Regions from separate parts of the Roseovarius sp. M141 genome, predicted to be linked through region 1. Evidence: riboswitches for the same ligand, from Rfam matches in the RefSeq annotation. Region 1 holds a riboswitch; the other holds the start of a gene.
What was found. Region 1 has a riboswitch for cobalamin ahead of FGD77_RS11790 (hypothetical protein). Riboswitches for the same ligand answer to the same signal wherever they lie in the genome.

Region 1 (15,408 bases):
TCGCCCGCCCCTATCTGGAAGTGCATGATCTGAGCGATGCCAAGGTCGCGTATGAGTCCAGCATTGTCGAGAACGGCAACTGGAAACTGGTGTGGGAAAATAACCGCGAATGTTATCACTGTGGTGGCAATCACCCGGGCCTCTGCCGGTCGTTCACCGACGATCCGACCGTAACGGGCATCACCGACGGCGAGGCTCCGCCGCATCTTCAGGCTCATTTCGACCGGCTGGAGGCGCAGGGATATCCGTCGCAATTCCGCATGGCCGAGGACATACAGTACCGGCTGGCGCGGATGCCGCTGTTGCCGGGGGCCAAGAGCTTTACCATGGACCTTCAGCCCGCCAGTAAGCGCATTCTGGGCCGGGTACAGGACGACACGGCTGGCACGCTGCTGAAATATCATTATCCCAGCACCTGGAATCACTTCCTGCCTGATCACACCGTGGTTTTTCGGGTCAACCCCCTGACAGAGACGACGACAGAGGTCACGACAAAATGGCTGGTTCACAAGGACGCGATCGAGGGCGTCGACTACGACGTGAAGCGCCTGACGGAAGTCTGGGTCGCCACCAATGACGAGGACCGCCGCGTGGTCGAGGACAATCAGCACGGCATCAATTCCCCCGCCTACGAGCCGGGGCCCTATTCGCCGATCCACGAAAGCGGCGTCATGGGTTTTGTCGATTGGTATTGCAACATGATGGCGCGCCGCAACGACCCCGCGACCATGGTAGCGGAGTAAACGAACGATGAAAGATCTCCCCCCCGAGTCCAGCAGTATCTGGCACCAAGACGAATCGCTGGAATGCGTGTCGGTCATCCCCGAGATGCCGAACACGGCGACATTCACATTTCGGGCGCCATCGGGCGCGCTGTTCGACTTTCGGCCCGGCCAGTTCCTGACGCTGGAACTGCCGGTGCCGGGCGGCGCGGTGCACCGGACCTATACGATCTCGTCCTCGCCGTCGCGGCCGCGGTCGATTTCGATCACAGTCAAGGCGCAGAAGGGTAGCATCGGCACCCGCTGGATGCTGGACCATCTGACGCCCGGCACGCGCCTGCGTGTCATGGGTCCTGCCGGGCTGTTCACCCATACGACTGTTGCGGCCGAGAAATATCTGTTCATCTCGGCCGGGTCAGGCATTACGCCGTTGATGTCGATGACGACATGGATGTTCGATCTGGGCACCGAGCCGGACATCGTATTCGTCAGCTGCGCGCGTCGCCCCTCCGAGATCATCTTTCGCCAGCGGCTGGAGCATATGGCCAGCCGCGTGCCCGGCCTCGACTTGCACTGGGTCGTCGAAGCGCCCGACCGCTACGCCCCCTGGACGGGGTATCGCGGTCAGATCAACCAGTTGATGCTGGGCCTGATGGCGCCCGATTACCTGGAACGCGAAGTGTTCTGCTGCGGGCCTGATCCGTTCATGCAGGCCGTGCGTGAGGCGCTTCAGGGTCTGGGTTTCGACATGGACCACTACCATCAGGAGAACTTTCAGGCGCCTGTTGCGGTGCCCGCAGACGCGCCCCCCATCGACGATGTCGTACCGGACGAGGATATCCGGGCCGAAGTCACCTTTGCCCTGTCCGGCGTGACCGCCAAGGTGGCCGAGACCGATACGATCCTGGCCGCCGCCAAGGCAAACGGGCTGAACATCCCCTCGGGATGCACGTTTGGCGTCTGTGGTACCTGCAAGGTCCGCAAGACATCGGGCGACGTGCATATGGTACATAACGGCGGTATTTCCGACGAAGACATCACCGACGGATACATCCTCGCCTGCTGCTCCAATCCGATTGGCCCCGTCACGGTCGAGGTGTAACGCAGCGCAACCTACGAGCGTTGCACGCGTTTCACCTTAACCGAGTGCCCCGGGTCTAGGGCGAAACGCTTTAGCCCAGCGCGTCACAGATTGCCTCCAGCCCGTCGGTCAACGCCGCCGGGCCGGGCTGGAGGATCAGCGGCGACTTGATTTCATGAATGCGCCCGTTCCGCACCGCCGGAATCGTGTCCCAGCCGGGGCGCGCAGCGATCTTTTCGGGACGCACCTTCTTGCCACACCATGAGGCCAGGATAATATCGGGCCGCGCGTCGATCACCTGCCGGGAGGTCAGGATCCGGTCCTTTGCGGCCTTTTGCGCGGATAGTTCGGGAAAGGCATCGCGCCCGCCCGCGATCTCGACCAGTTGGCTGACCCAGCGGATACCCGAAATCATCGGTTCGTCCCATTCTTCGAAATAAACGACCGGCCGCGCCCGGCCCTTGGCGCGCGCCGCGATCCCAGCCAGCCGTGCCTCATATCCGGCGGCCAGCGCTTCGGCGCGATCCGCCACACCAACCAGCGCCCCCAGCGACCGGATCATGGCAAGGATCCCCGCCACGTCCCGCTGGTTGTAACCAAAGACGGTGACGCCCTGCCGCAACAGCGCCGCAGCGATGTCGGCCTGAAGGTCGGAAAAGGTCAGCACCAGATCGGGCTCCAGCGCCATGATTTTCGGGATATCCGCCGACGTAAATGCTGATACGCGCGGCTTTTCGCAGCGCACGCGGGCGGGGCGCACGGCATAGCCGGACACCCCGACGATACGGTCCTCCTGCCCCAGAAGATACAGCGTTTCGACGGTCTCTTCGGTCAGGCAGACGATACGTTCGGGCGGGAAAGTGCGCATATCAAAACGCTCCGGCAGGGAAAGTTGCCGCCAGCCCTACCCCAATCAGACCCGATCGCCCAGAGACATGGATACGCCCCCGGCCGCTGTGCTTTGGTTTTCAGGACGTTGCTTCGCTTTGCTGAGCCTTCTCCCCCGAACGATGCGATCAAAGACAGCTGCGCCGCGCGCGTGCGCCACCGCGCCGCGCAGGCTTGGGCAGGGCCAAATCCAGCGGCTGCAAGGGCTGCCGCATGGACGCACAGAGCAGTTCGCAAAAAACGGCGATCGTCGGATCGGTTTCGATGAAATCCACCGCCATGAGATAGGCGCGCGCGGCCTCGGCATTGTAATCGGCATGTCCGGGCAGCCCGCCCAGCCATTGCATATAGCCCAGCTGGCCCAGCTCGCGCGCCCGCTGCGGCGATGACGGTTTCACCTGAAGTTGTGTAAGTGTTCGTTCAATCTGCATCGCGCCCTCCGCGCAAAGGCGCGGGTGTACAGATAGCTCAGGGTCGAATTCGGGCCTGTCAGGTCCATCTCGCTCTGCTCTTTCTCCGAGGCACCCCGCCCGGGTTAAGGTGGCTACGGCGCCGAAGGCACCGGAGATGGCAGGTCTCCTGACTCGCGGGTCAAAGCTGTCCTGAACCTTCCCGGGCTTTGGGGCCCAGTGGCGTCACTCAGGATCGCTCACCGCTTACAGTTGCGGGGGCAGTCACGGAATTGGGCAAGCGCCCGCACCATGTTCCCTATTATGACGAACAGGCCAAAACCGATCCGTCACCATCTCTTCTTTCGTCGCAGACTCGTGCGCCGATTTCAAGACAATTGATGACTGGCGCGTGATGATTGGCACGCCGCGACACAGCCAGAATTGGACGGCAGTCACGGTCAGACAGCCGCCAGATGCGGGCGTAAAGCCGCGCTAGTCGTGGATTCTGACATTGGCCGTCGACGCCGAAACAGCCTCGGCTGAGAAACTCCCGAACTTCAATATCTGGTTCGCGCCAATTGTGATCACGCCCAACGCGACCAATGCTATCAAGAACGCTTTCATTCTAGGTTTCCCTGCCGTGACGCAATTCGGCCTCCTGCACTTCTTCGACCCATAGGCTGTGGTGTTCGCGGGCCCATTGCTCTTCCACGTCACCGCTGCCCATAGCGTCGAATGCACCCTCCATTCCGATGCTGCCGATATAGATATGCGCAAAGATGATGGCGGTCAGAACAAGGCTGACGATGGCATGCCAAAGCTGCGTGTATTGCATCTCTTCCTGTGGGGACAGGGGGTAGTGTAGCGGGTCCAACCCGACCCAGCCCGGCACGCCCCATTCATTCAGTGCATGAAAAGTTGGCCCGAACATGTTGAAATCGAACGGAAACAGCAGGGAAATGCCCGACGCCGAAATCGACCCACCCAACACAATCACCGACCAGAAGATCAGTTTCTGACCTGCGTTGAATTTCTTGGCAGGCGGATGGCTGCTGCCGAAAATACCGCCACCTTTCGCCAGCCAATTCAGGTCTGTGCGATCAGGCAGATTATGAACGACCCAGAAGACAAAGATGATGACGAGCGCCACGATGAACGCCCAAGAGACGTTATTGTGCACCCATTTGGTGCCAATCGCGAGGGTCGAGAACGCATCATGGCCAAAGGCAGGTATCAGCACCTTGCGCCCGAACAGCGAAATCAGACCGGTCACGCCAAGGATGAGAAACGAACTTGCCAACAGCCAATGACCGAACCGCTCTACCCCGCTAAAGCGGGTGATCGTCTGGCCGGTTTTCGCGCCCTCGATGCGAATGCGCCCGCGGATCAGGTAGAACAGCGCCAGCAGCACCAATGTGCCCCCCAGCAGGGCCGCGCCGTAGATCAACAGCGGGCCTTCGCGGAATTTCAGCCACCACATTCCGCCGTCCTGAATGAGCGTCGTCGCAGCAGGGCCGCGCGATTGGGTCGTGACATCCGCCGTATCATAGCGCAGCGCGCGCCACAGGTCGGGGTCGGATTGCCCGCCTCGTGTGCCAAGGGGGGCCGTGATCGGGGCCGCCGCCTCGGGATCGCCGGTTTCAGAGCGCCGGAATGTATCGTCAACCTTCTGCTGCGCCTGCCTGCGCATGATATCGTCCAGCGTTTGCGCCCCGCCGGTTTCAGCGCGCGGGTTGACCGTGGCCTCCTGTGCCAAGGCCGGAGTCAGAAGGCCGCAAACGAGGGCAAATACTGCGAAGAAGCGAAGCATCCGGGCGATCCTTTGTTGTGTCGCAGCGGCCGGGCGACCCCCTTGAGGGTCGCCCCGCCAATCCAAGCAGGAGGGCAAATTATCCGCCCTTCTCGCCGTAGGCTGTGCCCCAGCCCCACGCGCCCGCACCAAAGCCACGTGCGACGATCCGCTCGCGGTAGATGCTGGAAACGTCATCACCATCCCCTGCCAACAGCGCCTTGGTCGAGCACATCTCGGCGCAGATCGGCAGCTTGCCCTCGGCGATCCGGTTGCGCCCGTATTTGGCGAACTCGGCGGCCGAGTGGTTTTCCTCGGGGCCACCTGCGCAGAAGGTGCATTTGTCCATCTTGCCGCGCGATCCGAAATTGCCCGCCTGCGGGTATTGCGGCGCGCCAAACGGGCAGGCGTAAAAGCAATAGCCGCAGCCGATGCACAGGTCCTTGGAGTGCAGCACGATCCCGTCATCCGTCTGGTAAAAACAATCCACCGGACAAACCGCCATGCAGGGCGCGTCCGAGCAGTGCATGCACGCCACGGAAATCGAGCGTTCGCCCGGTTTGCCGTCATTGATGGTCACCACCTTGCGGCGGTTGATGCCCCACGGAACCTCGTGTTCGTTTTTACATGCGGTGACGCACGCGTTGCATTCGATGCAGCGTTCAGCGTCGCAGAGAAACTTTGCTCTGGCCATGATCAATCTCCTCTTATGCTGTCCAGATCTTGCAGAGAGTCGCCTTGGTCTCCTGCATCTGGGTTACGCTGTCATAGCCATAGGTCTGTGCCAGGTTACACGATTCCCCCAACACGTAGGGGTCGGCCCCTTCGGGGTATTTGTCGCGCAGGTCCTTGCCCTCGAAATGCCCGCCAAAGTGGAACGGCATGAAGGCCACGCCGGTGCCCACCCGCTCGGTCACCATGGCCATCACCTTGACCTTGCCGCCCTCGGGCCCTTCGACCCAGACCTGTGCGCCGTCACGAATGCCCAGATTGTTGGCATCGCGGGTGTTGATTTCGACGAACATGTCCTGCTGCAATTCCGCCAGCCACGGGTTGGACCGGGTTTCCTCGCCGCCGCCCTCGTATTCGACCAGACGGCCCGAGGTCAGGATGATCGGGTAATCCTGCGAAAAATCGTTGTTCTGGATCGAAGAGTACATCGTGGGCACGCGCCAGAATTTCTTGTCCTCGTAGGTCGGGTAGTCGGTCACAAGGTCGCGGCGGTTGGAATAGAGCGGCTCGCGGTGCAGCGGCACCGGGTCGGGGAAGGTCCAGACCACGGCGCGGGCCTTGGCGTTGCCGAAAGGCGCGCAGCCATGCGCGATGGCAACTCGCTGGATACCGCCCGACAGGTCGGTTTTCCAGTTTACGCCGCCCGTCTTCTCCTCGAAATCCGACGGTATTTCGCCCTGCTGCGAGGTCTCGCCCACTTCTTCGTTTTCATTCGAGCCGCCATCATCGGCGGGCTCGGTCGTCAGCGGTGCACCATCAGGATAGCCCGCCACGCGGTTGATGCTGGCCTTTTCGTCTTCGGTCAGATCGCCATCCCAACCCAGATCACGCAGCATTTGCACGGTGAATTCCGGGTAGCCGTCCTTGATCTCGGACCCTTTGGAGTAGACGCCTTCGGCCAGCAGGTTGTCGCCGTCACGCTCCACACCGAAACGGGCGCGGAAGGTCAGGCCGCCTTCGGCCACGGGGGTCGACAGATCATACAGAATGGGCGTGCCGGGGTGATTCATCTCGGCGGTGCCCCAGCAGGGCCACGGCATCCCGTAGACATCGCCATCGGCCGGACCGCCATTGGCGCGCAGCGTCGTGCGGTCAAAGGTGTGCTGATTGGCCATATGCATCTTCATGCGCTCAGGGCTTTGGCCGGTATAGCCGATGGTCCACATGCCGCGGTTGAATTCGCGGGTGATGTCCTCGACATTCGGCTCGCCGCCCTCGTCAATCGCGATGTTGCGGAACATGCGGTCGTGAAAGCCGAATTTTTCCGAGAACTTTGCCATGATCGTATGATCGGGCAGCGATTCAAACAGCGGATCAAAGATCTTCTCGCGCCATTGCAGCGACCGGTTGGAGGCGGTGGCAGAGCCGCGCGTCTCGAACTGCGTGCAGGCCGGCAGCAGATAGACGCCATCGGTGCGATCCTGCATCACGGCGGACACGGTCGGATAGGGGTCCACCACGACCAGCATATCCAGCCGCTCCATCGCGGTCTTCATTTCCTTCATGCGGGTTTGCGAATTCGGCGCGTGACCCCAGAGAACCATCGCGCGGGTGTTGTCGGGCTGGTCAAGGTTGGCCTTGTCCTCCAGCACCCCGTCGATCCAGCGGCTGACCGGGATGCCGGTCAGGTTCATCATCGGGGTGTCGTCGACGCTTGCATCGGAAAACCGCCCCTTGAGCCAGTCGAGGTCTTCCTCCCACACACGCGCCCAATGCGCCCAGGAACCCTCCGTAAGGCCGTAATAGCCCGGCAATGTATCGGCCAGAACCCCAAGGTCCGTGGCGCCCTGCACGTTATCATGCCCGCGGAAAATGTTGGTGCCACCGCCCGCATGCCCCATGTTCCCAAGGGCCAGTTGCAGGATGCAATAGGCGCGGGTGTTGTTGTTGCCGTTGCTGTGCTGGGTGCCGCCCATGCACCAGATCACGGTGCCGGGGCGGTTGTTGACCAGCGTGCGCGCGACACGCTCCAGCTGCGCGCCGGGGGTGCCGGTCACGCGCTCGACCTCTTCGGGGGTCCAGTTTTTCACCTCGTCGCGGATCTGGTCCATGCCCCAGACACGGGTGCGGATGAACTCCTTGTCCTCCCACTTGTTCTCGAAAATGTGCCACAGGATGCCCCACACCAGCGCCACGTCGCTGCCGGGGCGAAAGCGCACATATTCATCCGCATGCGCCGCGGTGCGCGTGAAGCGCGGATCGCAGACGATCAGCGGGGCGTTGTTCTGCTCTTTCGCCTTCAGAATATGCAGCAGGGAAACCGGGTGCGCCTCGGCAGGGTTGGAGCCGATCAGGAACATCGCCTTGGAATTGTGGATGTCGTTATAGCTGTTGGTCATGGCGCCGTAGCCCCATGTATTTGCCACACCGGCCACGGTGGTCGAGTGGCAGATGCGCGCCTGATGGTCGACGTTGTTGGTGCCCCAATAGGCGGCGAACTTGCGGAACAGATAGGCCTGTTCATTGCTGTGCTTGGCAGAGCCCAGCCAATAGACGGAATCCGGTCCGCTTTCGTCGCGGATCTTCATCATGCCGTCGCCGATCTCGTTGATCGCCTGTTCCCAGCTAAGGCGGACCCATTCGCCGTTTTCCTTTTTCATCGGGTATTTCAGGCGCCGCTCGCCATGGGCATGTTCGCGTACCGAGGCCCCCTTGGCGCAATGCGAGCCAAGGTTGAACGGGCTGTCAAAACCGGGCTCCTGCCCCGTCCAGACGCCGTTATCGACTTCGGCGATCACGGTGCATCCGACCGAGCAGTGGGTGCAGACGGATTTCTTGGTCTCGATCGCCCGCGCCGCTGCGGTTTGCGCCGTGGCGCGCGACACCGTGCCGCCGGTTGCGGCAACAGCGGCCAGGCCGCCGATGGCAAGGCCCGAACCGCGCAGGAATGTACGGCGGTCAACGCCCGTTGCGGCGGCGCTTGCAGCGGGCGTTCGTGCCGACCGGCGTGCGCTGCCATTTGTCTTTTTCCTGAGCATGGTCTTTCTCCCTACATCTGCGTTGCCCGCAGTCTTGGTACCTGTCAAATGCCTCTGCCCTTCATGTTTTCAGGCGGGCGGCGCTGGCCTAGAAGCGGGTGCTTTCCAGATAGGCGCGTGTATGTTCCGTGTCCTGCATCACTTGCGATGACGGATCGACTTCGGCCGGTGCCGATTGCGCCGCGCTGCCGGCGGCAACCGCCACGACACCCGGAACTGCGGTTCCGGCGATCTTCAGGAAATTCCGGCGGGTCGTGCCCTGTTTCGTGTCAGCCATTTGAGTGCGTCCTTTCCCTGTTGTCTTACTTCGGCGACCCCTGCCGCCGCTCAATGGGCGGGCCTCAGCCTGCCATCATGCGAAATGCTTCTTGTTCGACAGTCAAAAACTCGGCCCCGACGGCCCCGACTGAGGCATACAGCACCGATGCCTTGGCCCCCTGCAGATCCGCAAAGAAATGCGGGGCCCACGGGCGGATATGTTTGCTGTAGAACTCTTTCTGGCGCGCCAGCGATGCCGCAGCGCCAAAGCGCCCGACGATCATGCCGCCCATCATTTCCATCAGCGAGGCAATGTTGTCCTCCGGCTCGAACGTGTTTTCCGCCCGTGTCATTGCGAGGGTCGCCATGTCGGCGCGCAAATTGGCCAGCGGCTTTTCGTTCAGGAATCCGGTCATGTAGTAGCTGGCATAGGGCAGCAGTTCGCCGCGCCCAATGCCGATGAACAAGGCGTTGTATTCCGTGAGGGCGGATTTGGGCCTGGTTACTATCGCAACGCGCGCCAGACCTTCGATCGCCTGCCCCAAGGGTGAGGCGTCGCCGCTCAGCGCTGCGGTCTGCGCCAGCAGCAGTTCGTCCGGCGGACCCGCCAGCATGACCCCGAGATAATTGTAAAGATCGGCGCGCAGGCGATCCTCTTCGTCGATCTGCGGTTGGGCGTGTGCCAATGTCATGCGCTGTCCCCGTCAAAGTGAAAAACCATCCGGCGCGGTTTGCCGTGGTCTGCGTCTTGCGGCGCCGGTTCCATGTCCGCTGCCGGATCCGGCGCTTGCATCTCGTCTGCGACGACCGGGTCTCTGTCGGTATCATACTGTGCCGACTTCTCTTCTTTGTCGAGTGGCGTCAGATCATCGTCGCTCGATTCTTGCGGCTGCGCGACCTCCAGCACATGCGCCAGCAGCCCCTTGCCGACCTGATAGCTGGTCTGAATCGGTGCATTGCCATAGCTGCCGGCCAGATAGTCATCGTCGTAATCGTTCAGCCCGTCGACGCAGGCCAGTACCGGATTGCTGCGCCACAGCTTGCGCAGCGCGCGTTTGCGTATGTGCTCGGGGACCGCCTTGGCCATGAACGCGGCGAAATCATCCCCTTTGGTCAACGTTTCGGGGTCGGGCAGATCCAACTCCGCCAAGATCTCATCATCGCTTTTCTCAGCGAGGGCCTGCTGCTGGCGCACATCAACTGCGGCCTGCCGGGCGGCGGCAGTCGCATCTGCCTCGGCCTCGACGGCGGCGCGGCGGCGGTCCCAGAATGTGGCATTTCGGGTCATTTCAACGCGTCCATGCGGCGGCGCGGCGATCTGTAGACGTCGCTGTCCTGCACGATGCGCGCATCGCCGATACCGTCCTCGTGATCATCCGCGCGCCAGTTCCGGCGCTTGCGTTTCACAAACGCCTCTTCCTCGTGATGACGGGTCAGGAAATCCGCGACCCAGGCCTGCATTCCCTCCGGCATCGCCACCTTTTCGACCAGCACTTCGGCCGCGTCGCAGTAATCCTGCGCCTCATAAGGCGAGGCAGTCGCCAGTGTCACCTTCCAAGGTATATCGTGCGATGCCGCGTGTGGGCTGAGCACGATGTAGACGGACGGCTGCCGGGTCTGAAGTTCATGCACGTATGCCTCGGTATCGGACACATACAGCCTCAGCGGTACGGTCGCGGCGTGAAAATCAGTCACGCCCTCCTCGCTGCGCAGAACCGTCCAGTCCGCCGCGCCCGCGCCGGGCAGCACGCCAACCGCCCGCCACGCCCATTTCGCCCAGCGCGTCACGCCCGGCGATTTGCGGACCACAACCCCAAGGGGGATGGACTGGGAGTTGGGGAAAACGAAGGTCAAGCTGGCACCCGCTGGCTAAAACACTGCACTAAGATATTTCTAGTGTACTGATTTAGAGGAAGATTTAAAGGGGAGTCTGCACTCACCACCACTGGACTTCCTTTTTCAATGACAGGTCGGCCCGTGCCACAACAGCCGCACGGAAAACTCCGGTCAAAAGTCGCAGGATCGGCTTTCATCCGCTGCCGTTAAAGCCTACGCTGCGGCGCGCAAGGAGGCGAAATGAAGAAAATCCTGCTGATTTGTGATTGTCTCGGCACCCAGACCATCGATGCTGCCGCGCTAAGCGCAGCGACGGGGCGTGAGTGTTCGCGGCTACACACCGCCCTGTGCCAGTCCCAGATCGACATCACCGCCAAGGCGATGGAGGGCGGCGATGTGATGATCGCCTGTGGGCAGGAAGCCGCCCGTTTCAGCGATCTGGCCGAAGACATGGGCCTGCCTGTGCCGGACTTCGTCGACATACGCGACCGCGCTGGCTGGACGGCGGACACCGGCGACACCAGCGCGAAAATGGCTGCCTTGGTGGCCGACGCCGCGTTGCCGCGGCCAGCACCCAAGACGATTGACGTCGTCTCGGGCGGGGTCTGCCTGATTGTCGGCGCGCCGGAGGTTGCGTTTGCCGCCGCCGACAAGCTGGCCGATATTCTCGCCGTGACGGTGTTGGTGGCGAACGCGGCGGACGTTCCAGTGACCGACCATTTTGATTGCTGCGCCGGGCGGCTGCGCGATGCCTCCGGTACGCTGGGCCAATTCCAGATCTCGATTGACGCCTTTCAGCAGGTCCTGCCCGGCGGGCGCGGCGCACCGACGCTGACAGACCCGCGCGACGGTGCACAATCTGAATGTGATGTGATCCTTGACCTGCGGGGCGGTACGCCGCTGTTCCCCGCCCCGGACAAGCGCGACGGATACCTGCGTGCCGATCCCGGCAGCCTGCCTGCCGTGGCGGATGCCATCCTTGCTGCCAGCCAAATGGTCGGCACGTTTGAAAAGCCGCTGCATATCCGGCTGGAGCCGTCGCTATGCGCCCATTCCCGCGCCGAACAGCCCGCCTGCTCGAACTGCCTGAATGTCTGCCCGACCGGCGCGATCCTGCCCGCGGGCGAGCATGTCAGCATCGACCCCCTGATCTGCGCCGGGTGTGGCGCGTGTTCGGCGGTCTGCCCTTCGGGCGCGATCAGCTATGATGCGCCCCCCGTCGATCATGTGTTCCGCCGCATCGCCGCGCTGGCCTCGACCTATCGCAAAGCGGGTGGCCTGCCCGGCGCGCTGCTGGTGCATGACGCCCACGGCGCCGAGATGATCCGCCTTGCCGCGCGGTACGGCAACGGCCTGCCCGCCCACGTGATCCCGCTGGAGATCGACGCGCTGGCGATGTTCGGCCATGCCGAAATGCTGGCGGCGCTGGCCAGCGGCTTTGCCCATGTGGATATTCTGCTGGCCCCAAAAAGTGACCGGGACGTATTGCAGGCTCAGGCCGAATTGGCTGCGGCCATGGGCGCGGGCGATGCCGTGGCGCTGCTGGATATCACTGACCCCGACGCGCTGTCAGACCACCTGTTTGCCCGCGACGGCATGGGCAACCCCGTCAAAACCCCGATCCTGCCGCAAGGCTCGCGCCGTCAGATCGCGCGCCTCGCCGCCAAGGCCCTATCGCCCGACGCGCAGACCACCCCCCTGCCCGCATATGCGCCCTATGGCGCCGTGATCGTCGATACCGATGCCTGCACGCTGTGCCTGTCTTGCGCCTCGCTTTGCCCATCCGGCGCGCTGACGGACAATCCCGACATGCCTCAACTGCGCTTTCAGGAGGATGCCTGCCTGCAATGTGGCCTCTGCGCCAATGTCTGCCCCGAGAACGCGATCACCTTGCAGCCACAGATCAACCTGACGGATGCGGCCCTCAGCCAGCTGGTGCTGCATGAGGAGGAACCATTCGCCTGCGTCGAATGCGGCAGCCTGTTCGGCGTCAAATCCACGGTCGAACGGATCATGGAGAAACTGGCCGGGAATCACGCGATGTTCGCCAGCCCCGCCGCCGCGCGGATGATCCAGATGTGTGACGATTGCCGCGTTCAGGCGCAGTTCCAGTCGCAGAACAATCCTTTCGCGGGCAAGGAGCGCCCGCGCGTGCGCACGACAGAGGACTACCTGTCCAAGCGCAAGGATCACTAGCAGGTACTACTTACAAACCCCGAAAAGGAGACGAAGATGAGCGAAGATTTCAACATGTCGATGCGCAAGTTCCTCAAGCAGGTCGGCGTGACCTCGCAACAGTCGATCGAGGAGGCATTCCGCAAGGCCGAAAGCACCGAAGGCAAGCAGTTCGAGGCGCGCATGGTTCTGACGATCGACGGCGTGGATCTGGAACATGTGGTGACCGGCACGATCAAGGGTTGATCCGGGCATGACGCTCGCCCGCGAGGATGTGCTGGCCGCGCTGAAAACGCTGACCGATCCGGTCAGTGGCACGTCGCTGGTGGATGCCGGTCTGGTCAAGGCGCTGACCGTCGACAACGGCACTGTGCGATTCGTGCTGGAGGTCAGCGGCAGCCATGCGGCGGCCTATGGCAAGGTCAAGGACGAGGTCGAGGCCAAGCTGAACGCCCTGCCCGGCGTTGAAAAGCTATCCGTGGTCATGACCGCCCACAGCGCCCCCGCCGCCCCGCCCGATCTGAAGCCGAACCGCCCCGCAGAACCGGCAGGGCCGCAAAAGGTGCCGGGGGTGGACCGGATCATCGCCATCGCGTCGGGCAAGGGGGGCGTGGGCAAATCCACGGTTTCCGCAAATCTCGCCTGCGCGCTGGCGGCCGAGGGGCGGCGCGTCGGGTTGCTGGATGCCGACGTCTACGGCCCGTCGCAACCGCGCATGCTGGGCGTGTCGGGGCGACCATCGTCGCCCGATGGCAAGACGATCCTGCCGATGCGCAATTTTGGCGTGACGATGATGTCCATCGGGTTGATGACCAACGACGATCAAGCCGTCGTCTGGCGCGGGCCCATGTTGATGGGTGCGTTGCAGCAGATGCTGACGCAGGTGCAATGGGGTGCGCTGGATGTGCTGATCGTCGATCTGCCGCCCGGCACCGGCGATGTGCAGATGACGCTGGCGCAAAAGACACACCTGAACGGCGCGATCATCGTTTCGACCCCGCAGGACGTGGCGCTGCTGGATGCGCGCAAGGGGATCGACATGTTCAACCAGCTTGGCACTCCGATCATCGGCATGATCGAGAACATGTCCACCCATATCTGCTCGCAATGCGGGCACGAGGAGCACATGTTCGGGCATGGCGGTGTCGCCGCCGAAGCGGCCAAGCTGGACGTGCCGCTGCTGGCGGAAATACCGCTGCATCTGGATATTCGACTGGCTGCGGATGGCGGTGCGCCGATCGTGGTTTCCAAACCTGACAGTGCGCAGGCGGCAGGGTTTCGCACCTTGGCGCAGCAATTGATCGCGCTTGGCCACGCATGACGCCTCCGGTCTTTCCTCCGCTGTTCTCGGGGCTTGATGCGGCTGGCGCGGATCCGTTCGCGCTGGCCTGCTCAAACGCAAGGGGCGTGTGCGATGCAGGTTTGGTCTGCTATGATCTGGGCGATGACCAGTTGCGTGCGGCGATGGTCTTTGCGCCCGAAGTCCCGCTGCGCGATGCGGTTTGCATGCTGCCGCTCTGCGGGGTCGGGTTTCAGAACGCACTTGGCGCGCTTGCGCCGCCGGAGGTGGGCGTGCATCTGGGCTGGAGCGGTGAAATCCACCTGAATGGCGGGCGCTGCGGCGCGTTGAAAATCGCCGCCTCTGACGATGACCCGGGTGCCGTCCCCGCCTGGCTGGTTGTCGGCCTGTCGCTGGACCTGTGGCCACCCTCGCAGGACACCGGCCTGACGCCCGATGCGACAGCCCTGTACGCAGAGGGCTGCGGCGAAGTAGAGCCACCAACCCTGCTGGAGGCATGGGTGCGGCACACGCTGGCCGAGATCAACGCCTGGATGGATGACGGACCGGCCCGCCTGCACCGCAATTGGCTGACCGTGGCCCGGGGACTGGAGACCGACATGACGGTTGCCGGACATCACGGGACGTTCATCGGCGTTGATGAAAATCTTGGCCTGCTTTTGAAAACCGATGACGGCGTGCGCCTGACCCCCCTGACCTCTCTACTGACGGAGCCTGCATGAAACTTGCCCGCGCGATCCATTTCGACGAAAGCGACACCCGCGTTTTCCACGCTCCCGCCAGAACCGGCGAATGGTGCATTTCGGGCGGATTCGAGTTCTCCAACTGGTCCCAGGCCGATCTGACCGGCAAGGCCCGTCAGGCGTTCGCCAATGGATGGATGGGCTGCGAAACATTTGGCCGCGTCAGCTTTGTCGCCGTGACACAGATTGAACCGGCCGAGCGTGACACGCTGGCGCAGATTCTGGCGCAGCATTTCGTCGACATTTACGGCGCGCCCACGCTGGACCTGGCGCGCAACGTAGCGCTGGAAGAGCTGTCGCAGATGGCGGACCTGTGCGACGAACATGATGCCAATACCCTGCTGACCGTCGCACGTGAACTGACCGAGGCGGGCGTGAGAGAGACCTACCGCGTTATCCAAGCGCAAGCGGCAGGGCTGGAGCAGTTCGCGATCCATGGATCGCTGGACGATCCGCACCAATAACGGCATCGCCATGGCGGATTTGCCACCTTTCGTTCGAATGCGGTAGGGCT
Region 2 (15,408 bases), 710 kb from region 1:
CATCACTCATCGCTGTCGCTCCACCCGGCCCAAGGGCTGTTCGCGCTTTGCGGTCTGTAGCGGCGGTCGTAATCCTTGGCGTAAAGGCAGCTTTCCGCGAACCCCTCCCCACCCAAGGCAGGCCCGACGAGGATCAGCGCGGTGCGCGTGATCCCCGCGTCCAGCCGCCCGGCAATGTCGGCCAGAGTGCCGCGAATGATCCGCTGATCCGGCCAGGAGGCGCGAAATACGATGGCGACGGGGCACTCCGCGCCATAGGCGGGCGTCAGGCTGTCTGTCACATGGGCCAGGTTCTGGATCGACAGATGGATCGCCAGCGTCGCCCCGGTGGCGGCGAAATTAACCAGCGTCTCGCCCTCGGGCATCGAGGATGCCCGCCCCGGCGTGCGCGTCAGCACCAGCGATTGCGCAAGGCCGGGCAGCGTCAGCTCCGCCCCCAGCGCGGCGGCGGCGGCGGCAAAGGACGGCACGCCCGGCGTGACCGACACCGGGATGTCCAGGGCGTGCAGGCGGCGGATCTGCTCGCCCATCGCGGACCAGACCGACAGATCCCCCGAATGCAGCCGCGCGACATCCTGACCGGCGCCGTGCGCGCGTTGCATTTCGCCAATGATCGCATCCAGATCCATCGACGCGGTGTTCACGATATGCGCGCCCTCGGGGCAGTGGCTCAGGATTTCCTCCGGCACCAGCGATCCGGCGTAGAGGCACACCGGGCAGGATGCGATCAGATCGCGCCCCCGCAACGTCAACAGGTCCGGCGCGCCGGGACCTGCACCGATGAAATGAATGGTCATTGTCCGTCTCCTTCTGCGATAGCGCAGCTCGCCATGCGATCGGGTGAAATGTGCCGCGCCGCGATCAGCCGCGCGCCGGGGCCGGCAGCCGCCAGCGCCGCCGCCTCGGCCACGCTGCCGGTGCCATGGGCGGCTTGTGAGGGGGGGGATCGTGTCAGTGTCGTTTGGGCCCTCAGACGCTGGGGCGGCACCGCATGGATATTTAGGCCCATCTCATCCGCCAATGCCTGCAACGCTATGCTGTGTTCCTTGCCAGCCGCAGTTGCCAGCAGATCGGGATCCGGCCCGCTATATGCCAAGCCGAGCGCCGCGCGCAGGCTGTCCAAACCGGCGCTTGCGCGAAATCCGAACCCCGCGACGATCATAGCGTCGCGCTCCACTGGACAACCGGGTAACTGGCCTTCCAGCCACGTTTTGTCCCCAGCGGCGCGGCCTGCGCCAGTTCGATGCGCAGCAACTCGCCGCCCAGACGCGCGTGGGCGTGGGCCAGCAGCGCTTCGGTCTCCAGCGTCACGGCATTGGCGACGATCCTTGTACCGCCGGGCAGATGCGCCTCCAGCCAGTCCAGCAGCGCTGGCGTCAGCCCGCCGCCGACGAATACCGCATCGGGGCGCGGCAGATCTGCCAGCGCGTCCGGCGCCGCGCCCTGCACGACATTCAGGCGATCCGCGCCCAGCCGCGCGGCGTTCTGCGTGATCCGCGCCGCGCGATCCCCGCGCGGCTCGATCGTGGTGGCGCTGACGCTGGGATGCGACAGCAGCCACTCGATCCCGATAGACCCCGAGCCGCCGCCGATGTCCCACAGATGTTGAAACGGGCGCGGCGCCAGCGCCGACAGGGTCAGCGCCCGAACCGACCGCTTGGTCATCTGACCGTCACTGTCGAACCACGCATCGGGCCGACCGCTGGCCAGCGGCAGCGCATCGCCCGCGCCGCGCACCTGAACCGCCGCGCAGATCGGGTGGGCAAACTCAACACTCGGGACATCCGCCGCCGTGCCATCCGTGCGCCGCTCGCGGGGGCCGCCCACGGCCTCGTGGATGACCAGATCGGACGCGCCGAACCCGGCATCGACAAGGTACTCGGCCAGATCCCGCACCGCCGCCCCATCGCGCAGCAGCACGATCATCCAAACGCCAGCGGCAAGCGCCGGCCGCAGCCGGGCAAGGGGCGCGGCATGCAGGCCAAAGCATTCCGTGCGCTCCAGCGACCAGCCCATGCGCGCCGCCACCAGCGAGAAGGTCGACGGCCCGGGCAAGGCCATCCATTCGCCTGGCGCCAGATGCTGCGCAATACTGCTACCCGCGCCGAACCAGAACGGATCACCCGATGCCAGCGCCACAACGCGCCGCCCGCGCAGGGCAAGAAGCTGTGCAATCCCATCCGCGAAGGGCACGGGCCACGCAATCCGCTCGGCCTTTAGATCCGGCAGCAGTCCCAGATGCCTTGGCGGCCCCATCACGATTTCCGCCGCCTCCAGCGCGGCAAGGCTTGCGCGCGCCAACCCGTCCGGCGCATCTTCGCCCAATCCCACGATGGTCAGCCACGGAGCGTCAGCCATGCATGAAAACCTTCTGGTGTTGGGCGGCACGAGTGAGGCCACCGCACTTTGCCAAGCCCTGAGCGCAGCGGGTATTCGCGCAACCGTCTCCTTGGCGGGCCGGGTTGCGCGGCCCGTGCGCCAGCCGCTGCCGCAGCGCGTGGGGGGCTTTGGCGGTGTGGCGGGGTTGGTGCGCTACCTGCAAAATCACGCAATCACCCACGTCGTGGATGCAACACACCCCTTTGCCGCGCAGATGAGCGCCAATGCCGTGGCCGCCTGCGCCGCAGCGCGTGTGCCCCTGATCGCGCTGACCCGCGCGCCCTGGCAGGCCGGGCCGGGTGATCGCTGGACGCATGTGCCCGATATTGCTGGCGCCGTCGCGGCGCTGGACCGCGCGCCCGCCCGCGTCATGCTGGCCGTCGGGCGCATGCAACTGGCTGAATTTGCGCCCAATCCGCAGCATTTCTACCTGCTGCGCCTGATCGATGCGCCCGATGCGCCGCTGCCCTTTGCCACCTGCGACATCGTGCAGGATCGCGGCCCGTTCAGCGTTGCGGGCGATCTGGCGCTGATGCGCGACTACCGGATCAACCTTGTCGTTTCGAAAAACTCCGGCGGCACCGGCGCCGCCGCCAAGATCACGGCGGCGCGCGATCTGGGCCTGCCCGTCATCATGATCGACCGCCCCGCCATTCCAGCGCGGCCCGAAGCACATTCGGTGCCCGAGGTGCTGGCGTGGCTGGTTCATTCCGGCACCGACCGGGGGGTATAAACAAAGGGCGCGCCGTCACGCGTGATCAGCCGCGTGGTCGATGTGCCGACCAGCACCATGGTGCGCATGTCGGCCATTTCAGGGCGCGCATCGGGCAGCGCCACGACGCGGATCGCCTCTTCGGCGGTCGACACGGCACGGGCAAAGATCACCGGGCGGGCGTCGCGGCAGGACTCATTGAGGATCTCCAGAACACGGGCGAACCCTTTGGGGCGCGCCTTGGACCGGGGATTATAGAACGCCATGGCAAAATCGGCCTCGGCGGCAAGGCGCAGACGCTTTTCGATCAGCGCCCAGGGCTTCAGATTGTCGCTGAGGTTGATGGCGCAGAAATCATGGCCCAAGGGCGCGCCGACGCGCGCGGCAGCGGCCAGCATGGCGGTAATGCCCGGCAACACCTCGATGTTCAGGTTGCGCCATGCGGGCGGCCCGGACTCGACTGCCTCGAACACAGCCGCCGCCATGGCGAACACCCCTGGATCACCCGACGATACCACGACGACGCGGCGGCCCTCTGCCGCCATTTCCAGCGCGTGGCGCGAACGGTCCAACTCGACCCGGTTATCGCTGGGATGCAGCGTCAGGCCCGGACGGGCGGCAATGCGCGCCACATAAGGAATGTAGCCGACCACATCCGTCGCCTGCTCAAGCGCGGCAGTGACCTGCGGCGTCACCAGATCCCCGGCGCCTGGCCCCAGCCCCGCGATGACCAGCGAACCGCTCATGGGCGGCGTCCGTTGCCATGCACCAGCACGATTGAGAAATACGGCGTCATGCGGCCCTCGGCCTGCGACAATTTCTGCACGGCCTGACCTTCCATGCTGGCATATTCCACCAGCCACGCGTCGTCATATTTGCCCGCCCGGTGCAGGGCGCGGCGTACCTTGTCGATGTTGCGGCCGATCTTCATCACCACCAGCGCGTCGGCGGCTTCCATGTGGCGAACCAGCTCATCCTCGGGCAAGGTCGCCATCAGCACGCTCAGCACGTCGTCGCCCCATGTGATCGGCCGCCCCGAGGCCGTCCATGCCGCCGACATACCGGTAGTTGCGGGAACCACCTGCACCGGCACGTCGTCCTTGAGCCGCGTATACAGATGCATGAACGAGCCGTAAAAGAACGGATCGCCCTCGCACAGCACCACAACATCCTCGCCGCGCGCGGCCAAGCTGCGCAAATGGGCGGTGCAATCCGTGTAAAAGGCCGAAAGGGCGGCATTGTAGCCGGGATGCGCCAGCGGGATTTCGGTGGTGACGGGATATTCCATGGCAAATTCCACGACGCCTGCGGGCAGCATCCCCTCGACCATGCCGCGCGCGCGGCCTGAACGCCCTTGCTTGCGAAAGAATGCGACATGGCGGGCACTGGTGACGAGCCGGTGGGCGCGCACGCTCATCAGGTCCGGGTCGCCGGGGCCGAGGCCGATGCCGTGAATCGTGCCGGTGGTCAGGGCCGCGCCGCTCATTCTGCGCGACTCGCAATGGCGTTGATCGCGGCGACGGTGATGGCGCTGCCGCCCAGACGCCCCTCGACGATGCAGCACGGCACCGGCTGATCTGCCCAGAGCGCATCCTTGCTCTCGCGGGCGCCGACAAATCCGACGGGGCAACCGATGATCGCCGCAGGGCGCGGGCAGGCCGGATCCTCCAGCATGTTCAGCAGATGAAACAGCGCGGTCGGCGCGTTGCCGATGGCCACCAGCGCGCCCTCCAGATGCGGCCTCCACAGTTCCAGCGCGGCGGCGGAACGGGTGTTTGACATCTCGCGGGCAAGGTCCGGCACGGCGGGGTCCCAGAGCGTGCAGATCACCTGATTTTCGGCAGGCAGGCGGGTGCGCGTCACACCCTCGCTGACCATGCGGGCGTCGCACAGGATCGGCGCGCCGGCATCCAGCGCAGCGCGGGCGGCGCGGGCAAAATCCGGCGACAGGCGCACGTCGCGCTCCAGCCCGACCATTCCGGCGGCGTGGATCATGCGCACGACGATCGGCTCTTCGTCGGCGCTGAAGCGGGCCAGATCCGCCTCGGCGCGGATCATGGCGAAGGATTGCGCGTAGATCGCGGCGCCATCGGTCTGATAGGTATAGCTCATTTCAGTGCGCTCACTTCGGCCAGAATGTCATCGGGGCTGAGTCCGTATTGCTCAGGGGTGTTCTCTACGCAGCCTTGGCGCAGCATGTCAAAGCGTCCCTCACGCCCGATCAGCGTCACATCCGCCGCCCGCTTGCGTGCGCAGCCCTTGGAGCAACCCGAGACATGCAGCGTGCCGGTGACATGGGGCGCAAGGCGACGCGCAAGGGCGCGTGTCGGGACGGTCGCCGAGGGGCAGTAGGGCGCGCCGGGGCAGGCATCGACGCGCATCAGCGGATCGTCCGGGTCGGTGACGAAAGCGGGTTCATCGGGGGGGGCGCCGCCCTCCAGAAACAGGGTGCGCCATGGGGTGACGCGAATGGCGGCCAGCCCCTGCGCCCTGATCACCCGCGTCAATGCCGCGGCATCGACATGGCCGAACGCGGCCCCGATCATCGCACCGTTCGCCTGCACGCCGATCTGAGGCCGCTGTGCAGGCGGCAAGAGCGGCGTATCGCACCACTCCGGCGGCAGGGGCGCCGCAGCGACGACGCGCGCCATGCGGCGGTGGTCCGGCGTGATATGGTCTGCCAGCCAGTGCGCCATTTCGATCAGCGCGGGGATTGCGCTGTCTTCGCTGACCGCGCGCCCCGCCGCCGCACCATCCGCGCGCAGGATCAGGCCGGAGGCCGCGCGCTCGATCCGCAGATCAGCGCTGTCTGCGGTCAGCACCGGACCGGCGCCGCAATCGATGGCAAAGCCGACCTTGGCGGGCAGATCCGGCAGGTCTGACAGGCGCGCCAGCAACGCCAGCGTGAGGCGACGAACGATGTCCCCCTCCTGCCAGAACGGCGAGACCAGAATGTTGCGCCGCTCCTCCAGCGCCGGATCGGCATCCAGCAGGCCCAGATCGCCCAAGCTGTGCAAAAGCGCGGCATGATCGCCCTCGGCCACGCCGCGAATTTGCAGATTGGCGCGGTTCGTCAGGTCCAGATAGCCATGACCATAGCGCCGGGCCAGATCGCACAGGCCCAGCGCCTGCGCCGCCTCAAGCCGCGCCAATCGCGGGCGGATGCGCACGACCAGCCCGTCGGCAGCCAACATCGGGCGATGTGCGCCGGGGCACCAGCCCTTGATCTGCGGCGCGCTCATGCGCCTGGCCCCAGCGCGGCCATCACCGAATTGCGCCGCGTCTGCCACAGCCCCGCCTCCAGCAGCGCGGCAAACCGCGCCTGCATCGCGCCGTGCGCCTCGGGGTTGGCGTCTTGCAAAAACCCGTCGGTTTCCGGATCACCCAGCGTCGCGTCATGGTAGAGATCAAACAGATACGTCGGCACCACCCCGGCCAGATGCGCGAAACTGGCCATGTGATCCAACGTCGCCGCAATCTCGGCCGCACCGCGAAAGCCGTGCTGTTTCATGCCGTCGATCCAACCGCCATTGGCAGCGCGGGCGCGCACGACACGGGCGATTTCCTCAGATAGGTCGCGCGCACGCGGGCGCTCGGGGTCGGTATTGTCCAGATGATAGAGGGCAGCCTTGCCACCTGTCACAGCCTGCGCCGCGGCAAATCCCGCCTCATGCGCGGCATAATCGCTGGCCAGCAGCAGGTCAGTTTCGGGCAAATCCTGCGGATGCACGAAACTATCGGCGCGTGCCACGCGGGCGCGGATGCCTGCGCCATCCTTGGTTGCCGCCTCGCCGTCCAGCGCCCAGGTGCTGGCATCGAGCCACGCCAGCCCCGCCTTTTCGCGGCCTGCGGCGCTGTAGTCGTCCAGCGCCGCCCCCATGCCAAGGCCGAACTGACCCGGCGCCGGGCCGTAGACGCGCGCCAGATCGCTGTGGCCGGCATAGGGGTTCCAGTCCGGCGCCTCGTCGCGGTCTGCCAGTGCGCGCACCGCTTGGGCAAACAGTGCCGACAGCGTCGGAAACACGTCGCGGAACAGACCCGAGACGCGCAGGGTGACATCGATGCGCGGGCAGTCCATTTCGGCCAGCGGCAGCACCTCGATGCCCGAAACACGCTCGGAGCCGGCATCCCAGACGGGGCGCACGCCCAGCAGATGCAGCGCCATGGCAAATTCCTCGCCCGCCGTGCGCATCGTGGCCGAGCCCCACAGATCGACGATCAGGCCGCGCGGCCAGTCGCCCTCGTCCTGCAAATGGCGTCGGATCAGCTCATCGGCCAGCCGCACGCCCTGCGCATAGGCGGCGCGTGTCGGCACCGCGCGCGGATCAGTGGTGAACAGGTTGCGCCCCGTCGGCAGCACATCGCGCCGTCCGCGATAGGGCGACCCGGAGGGGCCGGGTACGATCCGGCGCCCCGCCAGCGCGTCCAGCAGCGCCTGCCGCTCGGCCGCCACCGACTGCGCGGTGGCAAAGGGCGCCGCGCCGCGCGGCGCGCGGCCCCAGATATGCAGACCTTCGCCAAACTGGCTTTCCTTGATGTCGCAGACGAAACGGTCGATTCGCGTGATCGCCTCGGCGCTGCATCCGGCGCGGTCAAGGCCCAGATCCTCCTCCAGCCCCTGCGCCTGCGCCTCAGCGCGGATATCACCCTGAAGGCGGTCGCGGCGACGCGGGTCAAGGCCGTCAGCGTTGGAAAACTCGTCCAGCAATGCCTCAAGCCGCGCCAGCCGCTCAGGCGTGCCGCTGCTGCGCAAGGGCGGCGGGATATGCCCCAGCGTGACCGCGCCAATGCGCCGCTTGGCCTGCGCGGCCTCGCCGGGGTCGTTGACGATGAAGGGGTAAATGACGGGCAGCGCGCCGGTCAGAACCTCGGGCCAGCATGTGCCGGACAGCGCCACCGACTTGCCCGGCAGCCATTCCAGCGTGCCATGCGCACCGATATGGACCAACGCGTCAGCATGGCATTGCAGCCACAGGTAAAAGGCCACGTAGGCATGGCGCGGTGTGCGGACCAGATCGTGATAGCTGTCCTCGCGGCCCTTGGGCGTGTCACGCTCGGGCTGGAGCGCGATCCATGATTTGCCGCGCGGGGCGGCGGCGAAGTGGAATGCGCCGTCATGAGCGTCGGGGTCATCCTCGGGTTCGCCCCACACCTCGGCCAGCGTTTTGCGCAACTCTTCGGGTAGCTTGGCCAACGCCGCCTTGTAGTCGTCCAGCGGCCAGACCGTGCTGCGCGCCAGCAGCGCCTCCTGCAAGGGCGCGCCCCCTGCCCCGATGTCGTACCCGGCGCCGCGCAGATCGCTCAGGATTGCCTCGGCCGATTGCGGCGCGTCCAGACCGACGGCGTGGCCCATGTTCCAATCCTTGCCGGGATAGGTGGACAGCACCAGCGCAACCCGCCGCTGCGTTGCCGGTGTCGCCGCCAGCCGCGTCCAGCCCTGAACGCGGTCGGCAATCGCCTCGATCCGTCCCGCCTCGGCGCAGTGGGCAAAGCGGGAATATTGCAGATGTGCGTCGCGCTTGCCCGGATCCTTGAAGCTGGCGACGCCGCCCATGATGCGCCCGTCCACCTCGGGCAGGACCACATGCATGGCAAGGTCCGCAGGCGACAGGCCCCTTTCGGCCTCCGCCCACGCCTTGCGCGTGGAGGTGGCCAGCGCGATCTGGAATACCGGCACATCTGCGGCATCGAGCGGGGACGTGCCGCCCTCGCCCTTGCCGGAAAAGGCGGTGGCGTTGACGATGGCCGCAGGGGCCAGATGCGCCACCTGACGGCGCAACCAGCCCGCCGCCTCGGATGCCTTCAGCGACGGCGCAAAGAGCGCGATCACATCAAAGCCGCGCGCCCGAAAGGCGGCGAACAGCGCCGTGATCGGCGCAAGGTCGGCGGCAACCAGATAGGAGCGATAAAAGACGATCAGGATGCGCGGCGCGTCTGTCAAAGCGGGCGCAGACCCCAGTGCGAAAACCGGGCAGCACGCGCCCTGCTCGGGCATCCACGCCCCCACCTGCGGCAGCGATTTCGCGCCGCGTACCGGACCAGCATAAAGCCCCGCCGCCAGCGACATCTGCGCCAGCGCCGCCTGCGCCGCTATGGCGCCGCCAGTATCGCACAAATGTGCCAGCCGCCGCAGCGTGGATTTCGGCAAGGTCGACAACGCGTCCAGCCGCGCATCAGGCCGCCCATCGGCGGGCAGCACAGCCAGCGCGATACCTTTTTGCTGCGCCAGGGCGCGGATCTGTTGCAGACCGTAGGGCCAATAAGGCACGCCGCCGATCAGGCGGATCAGAATGCCCTTTGCCCCGCTCAGCGTTTGCTCGACATAGGTATCGACCGACAAGGGATGCTTGAGCGCCACGATATTGGCCAGCCGGAGCGTGGGCAGCCGCCCCTCGGGACCGCCGCCGCGATGCCAGCCCTCCGCAAAAGCACCAAGGTCGGAATCCGACAGCGACAGCACCACCAGATCTGCGGCGTCCTGCCCCAGATCGGTGGGTGTCTCGGTCTCTTCCAGCCCGTGGCTTTCGCGGAAAACAACATGCATGGCGTTACTCGGCTGCTTGGGCGCGCGCGGTGCCCAGTGCGGCGTGGATCACGCCTGCGTCGATATTGTCATGCTCGGCAATGACCACCAGCCGCCCGGCGCGCGCCTCGCCCGGTGCCCACGGGCGGTCGAACTGGTGACGCACCCGCGCGCCGACAGCCTGCACCAACAGGCGCATCGGCTTGCCTGTGACGGCGGCATAGCCCTTGATCCGCAGGATGTTGTGATCGTTGGCCAGCCCCTCGATGGCGCGGACCAGATCGGTGGGGTCGGTGACTTCGGGGATGTCCACGACGATGCTTTCGAAATCGTCATGCTCGTGATCGTCGGCGCCGTCGTGATGCGACGGGCGCGCGTCTATATCGTCCTCGGCGGCGGCCTCCAGCCCCAGAATGACACGCGGATCTATCATGCCCTCGGCCACTTCGATCACGGGGATCGGGCGCGGCGCTTCGGCGGCGATGATCGCCTTGGCGCGGGCCACGCCCTCTGGGCCGGCAAGGTCGGGCTTGGTCAGAAGGATGATATCGGCGCAGGAAATCTGATCCTCGAACACCTCCGACAGGGGCGTTTCGTGGTCGATGCTGTCGTCAGCTGCGCGCTGCGCGTCCACGGCCGCCACGTTCGGCGCGAAACGGCCCGCAGCGACCGCCTCGGCATCGGCCAGCGCGATCACGCCGTCGACGGTGATCTTGGAACGGATTTCGGGCCAATCAAACGCCTTGAGCAGCGGTTTGGGCAGGGCCAGCCCCGAGGTTTCGATCAGGATATGATCGGGGCGCGGATCCAGCGCCATCAGCGCCTCGATCGTGGGGATGAAATCATCGGCAACGGTGCAGCAGATGCAGCCATTCGCCAGTTCCATGATGTTCTCGGCAGGGCAATCGGGGATCGCGCAGGATTTCAGAATGTCGCCGTCGACGCCGACATCCCCGAATTCGTTGACGATCACGGCCAGGCGTCTGCCGCCCGAATTCTGCATCAACTGGCGCACCAGCGTGGTCTTGCCCGAGCCGAGAAAGCCGGTGATGACGGTGACGGGCAGTTTTGCAAGATCAGACATTCGAGGTCTCCAGTGGGGGAAGTCGGGCGACGCAGTTGCGCTTGAAATGTTCGGGGCGTTCGCGCCACGGGATCAAACCGTCGGCGGTGGCGTGATAGCGGGCGGCGCCGTCAAGGATCATGGCCGGGTCCGCCACCTCATCGACATTTGCGAAAACATAGGCCCAACGCGCCCCGCCGCGCAGCGCAACGGTGCAACCGTGATTGCAGTTCTGCAAACAATCGACCGGCGTCACGCGCACGCCCTCGGGCAGCACCATAGCGCCCAGCGCGTCAAACAGCGCCTGCCCCGGCCAACGATCATCGGACGGAAGCTCGCGGCCACGCCGACATTTGACGCAAACCAGCAATTCTGTAGGATTTGGCGGCGTTTCTGCCTGATCTTTCATGGATCTCGGCCCCATATGTCATGGGACGCGGGCAAGGGTGGCGAGGACACTCCAGATGCCGGAGTCGCCCCGACACCGGAAGCACCCCGTCCGGTTTCGTCGTCATGTGTCTGGCAGGTCTCCCGGCTTGCGGATTCAGGGCTGGTGGCCCTGCGGTCGATCTGCCTTCCCGGCATATGCCAGTGGCGCTGATCGGCCTTTCCGCTCACGGTCGCGGGGGCGGCTGCGCTTGACCGCGACGCATCGCGATTGCACATTCCCTTTTCACCTGCCGAGGCAGGCACCAACACACCCGCAGCTTTCGCCGAATCCCGACAGCCTGTCAAGCTGAAGCCCCCCGACCTAGCCGAACGCGCTGGCCCATCTGGCGACCGGCGAAATCTGGCCGAAGGCGCCGCGCGGTGGCAGTGCGGATGCGCGCACGCACGATATCCCCTGCGCAAGAATACCAAGTCTGGCTGCCACGCTGAAAACCATCTAAACGGGATCCAAGATCTGACAAGGAAGAGCCGAATGCAGAAAATCACGCTGCCCGAAAGACCGCATTGGCGCGACCATGCCCGCGAAGTCGGCTTTACCTTTGCCGATATGCACGGCGAACCCTACTGGGACGAAACCTCGGCCTATGCCTTTTCTCTGGATCAGATCGAGACCGATCTTGAGGATCCCGCAACCGAGCTTCATGCGATGTCCCGCGAGGCGGTGGCCAATATCGTCGCTGACGAGGCGCTCATGGACCGCCTTGCCATTCCCGAAAAACATCGCGACCTGATCGCCGAAAGCTGGCGGCGCGGCGATCCTGAAATCTATGGCCGTTTTGATTTTGCCTATGACGGCAAAGGCCCGGCCAAGCTGCTGGAATATAACGCCGATACCCCAACCTCGCTGTATGAAAGCGCCGCGTTTCAGTGGCAATGGCTGGAGGATCAGCTCGCCGCTGGCGTGCTGCCCGAGGGATCGGATCAATTCAACGGCATTCACGAGGCGCTTGTCGCGCGGTTCGGCGCGGTGTTTGAACCCGGAAGCGATCTGCATTTCACCGCCGTCGGCGGCAATCCCGAAGATTACGGCACAGTCGAGGCGATGGGCTGGGCCGCGCGCGAGGCAGGGCTTGGGGCACATTACTGTGATCTGGACAAGATCGCGCTCAGCGAGGACGGCCAGTTTCTGGATGACGAAGATCGCGTCATGGGGGTGCTGTTCAAGCTCTACCCTTGGGAAGACCTCTTGCGCGATGAGTATGCCGATCACATCGCCGGATCGCGCTGCCTGTTTCTGGAACCGGCATGGAAGGCGCTTTTGTCCAACAAGGGGCTTTTGCCGGTGCTTTGGCAAATGTTCGAAGGCCACCCCAATCTGCTTCCTGCGTTTTTCGAGCAGGACATCGGCGACGCCATCGCAGGTCAGGGTACGGCCTGCGCAAATGTAGCCGATGCTTTTGACCGCGCCGGGGCGCAGCTTGTGGCGGGCCATGTGTCCAAACCGATCCTGTCGCGCGAAGGCGCCTCGGTTACGATCGTCAAATCAGGCGAGATCGTGGAGCAAGCCCAGAACACCGAATACGCCCAGCATCCCCGGATCATTCAGGCCTATTCCCCCCTGCCCCAGTTTGATGGCTTTCGTCCGGTAATTGGGGCATGGATCGTGGGCGAGGCTTGCGCCGGGATCGGTATTCGCGAAGACCGCTCGCGCATCACGCAGGATCTATCGCGGTTCAAGCCGCACTATATTACCGGATGAACCCACCCGCTGCTTTTCGCCCTCTCTATCCAAAAGGTAAGATTGTCATGACCAAACGCTCCAACCGTGTCGCCATCACGATCCTCGGCGCTGCCGCCTTCACGCTGGCCGGGTGCCGCGAAGAACAGGTGGACGCCGCAGCCTTCCCGGATCTGCAAAGCTGCACCAGCGAGGCAACGAATGGCGGGCTGTTTTCCGTTCAGGATTGCGAGGCGGCCTTTGCCGACGCCCAGACGCTGCATGTCGAAGCGGCCCCCCGTTACGACAGCGTCGAGGTGTGCGAAGAACAGCACGGCGTCGGCGCCTGTAGCACCGAACAGGCCGCAACGCCGGGCGGCTCGGGCAGCATCTTCATGCCCCTTCTGGCGGGGTATCTGATCGGCAATATGCTGAGTGGGCGTTCGGGAATGTCAGCTGGGCAGCCGCTGTATAAAACCGCGGACGGGCGGTTCACGAATGCCGCGCGCTCCAGCGCATATTCCGGTAACAAGGGCGCTGCCAAACTCAGTACGTCGCAATTCACCCGCCCGGCATCGACCGTCGGCAAGGCCCCGATGAACCGGGCCGCCGCAACTTCGCGCGGTGGTTTCGGCAAGGCCGGTGGCGGGCGCACGGGCTTTGGCGGTTAAGCAATGAGGTCGTCGCCCGGCAGAACGTCGTCGCACCATCATGGGATCATGGGCGTTCAGCTGGCGCGCTATCCGGTCTGCCGTGGCAGTTGCCCCTGAGGCGTGTATTGATCCACCGCGCCGGGCAGGTCGCGAGAGAGACGTTCCAGCAATTCCTCGCGTGACAGACCGGTATGCTCGGTCAGCTCTGCGAGAGTGTCGGAGCCGATCGCCTGTTCAAGATCGCGGGGGGCAACGTTTCTGTTCGGCCCCGTACCCATCCAGGACTCCACGGTCTCGGACTGGCCGCTCTGTCCAAAGCGTTCGGACAGTTCTGCCAGCGCACCTCCGAGAAGGCCGTCACTGCCTGCGTCGCCAAAGAATTTGCCCAGCAGACCTTCAAGGCCCGATGGGGGTTCCGGACTGCGCTCTGTCGCGCCGCCGGGCGCGTCGGCGAGACGTTCGCCGCCAGCGCCACCTCCACGGTTCGCGAGCATCTGCGATATCTTGTCACGGTTCTGGTAGCCCGCCACGGCCAGAAGGCCAAGGAGCGCGGTCATAGAGGGAAAGCCGCCTCGTGCCATGATGAATCCTTTCTGTGGGTTGTGAATTTTCCAGGTTCGTCAGGAGTCGCGGCTGCGCAAGAAAGCACCCCAGACCAGCAGCACGATCACCGCGCCGACAATGGCGCCGATAAATCCCGCGCCCTCACCTGCACTGTACCATCCCACGGCCTGACCCAACCAAGTCGCGACGAAAGCCCCCACAATGCCGAGAATGGTGGTCAAAATGAAACCGGAGGGTTCATTGCCTCCCGGAGTGATAAACTTTGCGATGATGCCGGCGACAAAGCCGATGATGATGGTCCAGATAATTCCCATTGGGATCTCCTTGATTGCGCGGACTGCGGGGCGACCGCAGGGTGGCGCCCCCTGCGGTCAACATGCAAATCAAACATTCGCGTATGCAGCTATAGTGCCCGTTCGCTACAGCCTAACGACGCAAACAAGGCGCTGGTTCCGCGCATCCGTCGTATAAGTTTACGGGGGGGCATCATGCGGCGCGGGCGCGAGGATGCGGCGTTGATCCGGTATGCTGTCTGCCTGCACCAACAGTTACCGTACCTTGCGACGCCACATATCCAGATAGCATTTCTTGGGCTGGCACTGTAGTTGGCGGGCAAAGATGCCGGTGTCATGCGTGATGACAGGGGGCCGGAATGGAGTGTTCATGCTGCCGGACATCAGTTGACTAACCGCACTCCTTGACCGCTGCGACGCGCCGGGACACTTTTCATCACCGCCAACCAACTTAGATTGACTGTCATGCCCTACGAATGGTCCCTTCCCGCCTCTGATCAGGGCGCTCAACGGCTGGATTTGTGGCCCCATCAGTCACTGCCGCGGCGCGGCTTTGCGTGGTTCATGCTGGCAACGTCGGTGATGATCTCGATCCCGCTGTTTGCGCTGCTCGGCACGGCCGTGCTGTGGGGGCTTTTGCCATTTCTGGCAGGGACCGTTGTCCTTTTATGGTGGGCGCTGGAGCACAGCTATCGCGCAGGCAGACTGCACGAGGCGCTGATCATAGACGATTGCGAAGTGCATCTGACACGGACGAGCCCGCAGGGCGATGTGAAGACCTGGGATTGCAACTGCTATTGGGCGCAGGCGCAGATCTATCCATCGGGTGGGCCGGTGGCGCATTACATCACCCTGCGCGGCGCAGGCCGCGAGGTGGAGCTGGGCGCGTTTCTGTCCGAGGACGAGCGCAAGACCTTGTATGGAGAGTTGCGCGGCGCTCTTGGTCGCGCGCGCGCCAAGTGCTGACCGGAACGATACGGGTCGGCGGTGGATTTTTGAGTATTTTCAGAACGATGAAAGCCGGGCAATAGGCAGCCGACAGTCAGCAGCGCTTTAGCAAAGACGGTCCTTGATACGGGGACCGACGGCGCCGAAATCCATCTGGCCGGCGTAT

Region 2: linked by a shared signal. The riboswitch ahead of FGD77_RS08370 (DUF1636 domain-containing protein) and the one ahead of FGD77_RS11790 (hypothetical protein) in region 1 are both predicted to bind cobalamin.

Annotation. Positions count from the first base shown of each region.
Region 1 covers NZ_VCNH01000008.1:1,580,568-1,595,975, reverse strand. Annotated here, with positions in the region: gene FGD77_RS11805 (aromatic ring-hydroxylating dioxygenase subunit alpha) at 1-743, shown strand, start outside; gene FGD77_RS11800 (hybrid-cluster NAD(P)-dependent oxidoreductase) at 751-1,824, shown strand; gene FGD77_RS11795 (cobalamin-binding protein) at 1,895-2,671, opposite strand; gene FGD77_RS11790 (hypothetical protein) at 2,820-3,122, opposite strand; cobalamin riboswitch at 3,243-3,453, opposite strand; gene FGD77_RS11785 (formate dehydrogenase subunit gamma) at 3,709-4,893, opposite strand; gene fdh3B (formate dehydrogenase FDH3 subunit beta) at 4,973-5,566, opposite strand; gene FGD77_RS11775 (formate dehydrogenase subunit alpha) at 5,580-8,582, opposite strand; gene FGD77_RS11770 (twin-arginine translocation pathway signal protein) at 8,671-8,859, opposite strand; gene FGD77_RS11765 (molecular chaperone) at 8,924-9,532, opposite strand; gene FGD77_RS11760 (DUF3306 domain-containing protein) at 9,529-10,128, opposite strand; gene FGD77_RS11755 (DUF3305 domain-containing protein) at 10,125-10,694, opposite strand; gene FGD77_RS11750 (4Fe-4S binding protein) at 10,917-12,872, shown strand; gene FGD77_RS11745 (DUF6494 family protein) at 12,909-13,097, shown strand; gene FGD77_RS11740 (Mrp/NBP35 family ATP-binding protein) at 13,105-14,172, shown strand; gene FGD77_RS11735 (biotin/lipoate--protein ligase family protein) at 14,169-14,873, shown strand; gene FGD77_RS11730 (DUF6505 family protein) at 14,870-15,358, shown strand.
Region 2 covers NZ_VCNH01000008.1:868,354-883,761, reverse strand. Annotated here, with positions in the region: gene FGD77_RS08425 (cobyrinate a,c-diamide synthase) at 1-10, opposite strand, end outside; gene cobM (precorrin-4 C(11)-methyltransferase) at 3-797, opposite strand; gene FGD77_RS08415 (cobalamin biosynthesis protein) at 794-1,162, opposite strand; gene cbiE (precorrin-6y C5,15-methyltransferase (decarboxylating) subunit CbiE) at 1,159-2,358, opposite strand; gene FGD77_RS08405 (cobalt-precorrin-6A reductase) at 2,357-3,112, shown strand; gene cobJ (precorrin-3B C(17)-methyltransferase) at 3,085-3,837, opposite strand; gene cobI (precorrin-2 C(20)-methyltransferase) at 3,834-4,577, opposite strand; gene FGD77_RS08390 (precorrin-8X methylmutase) at 4,574-5,203, opposite strand; gene FGD77_RS08385 (cobalamin biosynthesis protein CobG) at 5,200-6,333, opposite strand; gene cobN (cobaltochelatase subunit CobN) at 6,330-9,635, opposite strand; gene cobW (cobalamin biosynthesis protein CobW) at 9,640-10,698, opposite strand; gene FGD77_RS08370 (DUF1636 domain-containing protein) at 10,691-11,086, opposite strand; cobalamin riboswitch at 11,181-11,389, opposite strand; gene FGD77_RS08365 (glutathionylspermidine synthase family protein) at 11,600-12,826, shown strand; gene FGD77_RS08360 (DUF1190 domain-containing protein) at 12,874-13,455, shown strand; gene FGD77_RS08355 (YidB family protein) at 13,524-14,018, opposite strand; gene FGD77_RS08350 (GlsB/YeaQ/YmgE family stress response membrane protein) at 14,058-14,315, opposite strand; gene FGD77_RS08345 (DUF2244 domain-containing protein) at 14,760-15,260, shown strand; gene FGD77_RS08340 (GatB/YqeY domain-containing protein) at 15,348-15,408, opposite strand, start outside.